DNA from 2 places in the Bradyrhizobium sp. USDA 4486 genome. Region 2 is predicted to be linked to the other one. Evidence: riboswitches for the same ligand, from Rfam matches in the RefSeq annotation. Region 2 holds a riboswitch; the other holds the start of a gene.
The links. Region 2 has a riboswitch for S-adenosylmethionine ahead of ACVWY3_RS32305 (O-succinylhomoserine sulfhydrylase). Riboswitches for the same ligand answer to the same signal wherever they lie in the genome.

Region 1: linked by a shared signal. The riboswitch ahead of metX (homoserine O-acetyltransferase MetX) and the one ahead of ACVWY3_RS32305 (O-succinylhomoserine sulfhydrylase) in region 2 are both predicted to bind S-adenosylmethionine.

Annotation. Positions count from the first base shown of each region.
Region 1 covers NZ_JBSRZV010000001.1:7,201,326-7,203,520, forward strand. The annotation lists gene ACVWY3_RS34045 (chorismate mutase) at 7-855, opposite strand; SAM riboswitch at 1,071-1,150, shown strand; gene metX (homoserine O-acetyltransferase MetX) at 1,242-2,195, shown strand, end outside.
Region 2 covers NZ_JBSRZV010000001.1:6,849,674-6,851,868, reverse strand. The annotation lists partial or broken gene ACVWY3_RS32310 (2'-deoxycytidine 5'-triphosphate deaminase) at 1-1,113, opposite strand, end outside; SAM riboswitch at 1,194-1,273, shown strand; gene ACVWY3_RS32305 (O-succinylhomoserine sulfhydrylase) at 1,348-2,195, shown strand, end outside.

The DNA.
Region 1 (2,195 bases), 350 kb from region 2:
CGTGGCTTACGATTTCGGCCCGGTCGGGGCCACCGTATAGCGCGTTGCGTGGCTGCCGACGAGGGCCGTGGAGCGCACCGAGGCCCCCGCCTCGATCAGGGCAGCCTTGATCTTGTCGATGCTGGTTGCGCTCGTGACCGACACCAGCAGCGCCGCGCCGTCGAAGGCGGTATCGGGCACCGCCACGATCTCGGCAAGCGGCGACAGGGCGCGCGCGACCTCGGCGTTCCACCCGGAAACGCGCACGCTGAAGGTCTCGACCTCGGTCACCAGGGCGCTGTCGGCGACGCGCGAGACCGCAAACACTGGCAGTGCCGCCGGATGGTCCGCGCGCTCGACGAAGGGCAGCCGCGCGATGATTTTTGGCGCGCCTTCCGCTTCCAGCTCCAGCCACCATGGCGTGCGGCTCGACGTCGCCGAGACCAGCGCCAGGTCGCCCTTGGATTTGGCCACCGCCTCGACCGCAGCCTGCGCGCTGAAATGCGCGACGTAGGGCACCGTGAAGCCGAAATGGAATCGCGCGGAATCGCGCATCGCCGGCTCGCTCACCGAGATGTCGGCATGCACGGAGAACGGCGCCTGCACGTAAGTGAACGTCGAGATGATCACCCGCCAGATGCTCTCGACCGTGTCGAGCGGCAGGATGCCGCGATGGCGCTGAACGAGGTCGCGCATCATCGCGGCCTCGCGCGCAGGCCGGAACGCGGAGCCGACCTCCTGGGTCTGCTTGACCTGGATCAGGCGGTCGATGATGTCGCCGCGCTGCATCAGCAGGCGATGCATGTCCGCATCGATCGCGTCGATCTCCTTGCGCAATTCCTGGAGCGATGGTGGCGCGGGCGGACGTTGGGACATATCTGCCAGATGCGTTCTGCGAAGTGCTGTTGAGAGGCGTTCCAATGCGGGTCGGGCAAGCCAGTCGACCGGATTCCGCTGCGGTCGATGTCCTGATTAGGCAGTCAGGGCGGCGAAAGCAAAGAGAAATGACGGCCTTTTCGGCGGGCGTTTCAAGGACGATTTTGGTTAATCCGGGCCGCGACTTGACGAAAACCGCCCAAGACAGTAGCTTTTGCCCGTTCCGTGGTCATTTGAGCCGGCCGGCTTGCAGCCACGTTAAAAAACTCGCTAAACAGGCCGGGGACGCTTCCGATCCCGGCCGAACCTATCGTTTAGGCCGGGTTTTTCATGGCCTGATGCAAGTAGCGGTCTGAAGTCCGATCGCAAACGAGGTCGATGGTCAGATGGGTAGCGTCAAGGCGATTCCGAGTCCTGCGATCAGCGCTGATGAGCGCTCGCACGAGGTCGATCACCCAAGTTCGCAGGTCGCGCGTTTCGGCGCCGATCAGCCGTTGCGGCTCGATTGCGGCATCGATCTGGCGCCGTTCCAGATCGCCTACCAGACCTATGGCGAGCTCAATGCCGATCGCTCCAACGCCATTCTGATCTGCCATGCGCTGACCGGCGACCAGCACGTCGCCAATCTGCACCCCGTCACCGGCAAGCCCGGCTGGTGGGACACGTTGGTCGGCCCGGGCCGCCCGATTGATCCGAGCCGCTACTTCATCATCTGCTCCAACGTGATCGGCGGCTGCATGGGCTCGACGGGGCCGGCCTCGATCAATCCCGCGACCGGCAAGGTGTGGGGCCTCGATTTCCCCGTCATCACCATTCCCGACATGGTGCGCGCGCAGGCGATGCTGATCGACCGGCTCGGCATCGACACGCTGTTCGCTGTCGTCGGCGGCTCGATGGGCGGCATGCAGGTGCTGCAATGGACCGCGGCCTATCCTGCCCGCGTGTTCTCTGCGCTCGCGGTCGCCTGCGCGACGCGGCACTCGGCGCAGAACATTGCCTTCCACGAGCTTGGCCGCCAGGCCGTGATGGCCGATCCCGACTGGCACAATGGCGGCTATGCCGATCGCGGCCTTCATCCGCATCGCGGCCTCGCGGTCGCGCGCATGGCCGCGCATATCACTTATTTGTCAGACGCTGCTCTGCACCGGAAATTCGGCCGGCGCATGCAGGATCGCGAGCTGCCGACCTTCTCGTTCGACGCCGACTTCCAGGTCGAGTCCTATCTGCGCTACCAGGGCTCCTCCTTCGTCGAGCGCTTCGACGCCAACTCCTATCTCTATCTCACCCGCGCGATGGACTATTTCGACATCGCGGCCGATCACGGCGGCGTACTGGCGAAG
Region 2 (2,195 bases):
TGAGGCCCTGCGCCTGGTAGTTGGAACCGATGCGCTGGCCGTACATCGCATCGGGGCGCGCCAGCATCTTCTCGTAGACGAGGCGGCCGACGATCTGACCGTGCTCCAGAATGAACGGCACTTCGCGCGAGCGCACTTCGAGCACGGCGCGCGCACCCTGCCCGCCGGCGCCGGCGTAACCGAAGCCGGGATCGAAGAAGCCGGCATAGTGCACGCGGAATTCCCCGACCAGCGGATCGAACGGCACCATCTCCGCGCGGCGTAATCCGGCGGCACCTGCACTGCTTCCTTGGAGGCGAGGATATAGAACTCGCCGGGGTCGAGGATCAGGCTGCCGTCGGGGCGCGCGGAGATCGGCTCCCAGAAATCCTCCACCGCGTAGCCGGCGCGGCGATCGACATCGACGACGCCGGTGTGGCGCTTGGCACGATAGCCGACGAAGCCGCTGGCTTTCTCCCCCGAGAGATCGACCGACAGGGCGACGCCGCCGGAGAGATCGGCATCGTCGATGTCGACGAGGCGCTCGGCGGCATGCAAGCCGTCGAGCTCGTCGGCATTGAGGATGGCGTCACCAGTGCGGAAGCGCACCTGCGACAGGCGCGAGCCTTCGCGCACCAGTACCGGAAACGTCTTCGGGCTGATCTCGGCATAGAGCGGACCATGATAGCCGGCGCCGATCATGTCGAAGCGGCGGGTGCCGTCGGCGATGACTCGGGTGAAGACGTCGAGCCGGCCGGTCGAGCTCTTGGGGTTCGCGGCCGCGACGATCTCCGGCGGCAGCGCCAGGCTTTCCAGCAGCGGCACGATGTAGACGCAGTTGGTCTCCAGCACCGCGCCGTCGGCGAGACTGAACTCGTGCAGCTTCAACTCGTCGATGCGCTCGGCGACGGTGGCGCCGGGGCCGGGCAGGAAGCTGGCGCGGACGCGATAGGCGATGTCACCGAGGCGCAGATCGAGGCTCGCCGGCTGGATCTGGCTTTCGACGAAGTCGTATGCGGGCAGGATGAGGCCCGCTTCCGCCATCGCCGCGATCATGCGGTCGGGCAGGATACCATTGGCGTCGGCGGCAACCGTAAAGCTCAACCGGGGGTCCTCATGAAGGGGCAAACGCATCCGGACATGCCGGAAATACTAGCCTTTTACGGCTATCCGATGGACGCCTTGACGGAAAGGGCATTGCGGAATATGAGCATCACTTATCCCGTGGTGATTTGAGCCGGCCGGCTTGCAGCCACGTTAAATAAGTCGCTAAACAGGCCGGGGACCTCTGTGATCCCGGCCCGTGGAGATATCCAGGCCGGTTTTTTTGTGGCCGTTTTCAACGAGACGGTCATGTCGGAGGGTCCTATGTCGAAGTCGCCTACCACCTACCGCCCCGAAACCCGCCTGGTCCATTCCGGCACCCTGCGTTCGCAATATGGCGAGACGTCGGAGGCGCTGTTCTTGACGCAAGGCTACGTCTACAACAGCGCCGAGGAGTGCGAGGCGCGGTTCAAGGGCGAGGACCCCGGCTTCATCTATTCGCGCTACTCCAACCCGACAATCGCGATGTTCGAGCGCCGCATGATCGAGCTCGAAGGCGCCGAAGCCGCCCGCTCGGCGGCAACCGGCATGGCCGCTGTCACCACCGCGATCCTGGCGCCACTGAAGGCCGGCGATCACGTGGTCGCCTCGCGCGCGCTGTTCGGCTCGTGCCTCTACGTCGTCCAGGACCTGCTGCCACGCTACGGCATCGAGACCACGCTGGTCGACGGCCTCGATCTCGACCAGTGGCAGCGCGCGCTCAAGCCCAACACCAAGACGTTCTTCCTGGAGAGCCCGACCAACCCGACGCTCGACGTACTCGACATTCCCGGCATCGCCGAGATCGCGCACAGGGGCGGCGCGCGGCTGGTGGTCGATAACGTGTTCGCGACCCCGATCTGGCAGAGCCCGCTGGCGCTCGGCGCCGACGTCGTGGTCTACTCCGCGACCAAGCACATCGACGGCCAGGGCCGCTGCCTCGGCGGCATCATCCTGTCGTCGGAAGCGTTCATCGCCGAGCACATCCATAACTTCATGCGCCAGACCGGCCCATCGATCTCGCCGTTCAACGCGTGGGTCCTGCTCAAGGGCCTGGAGACGCTGGGCGTGCGCGTGCGCGCGCAGACCGACACGGCGGCGCGGATCGCCGAGGTGCTGGCGAGCCATCCGAA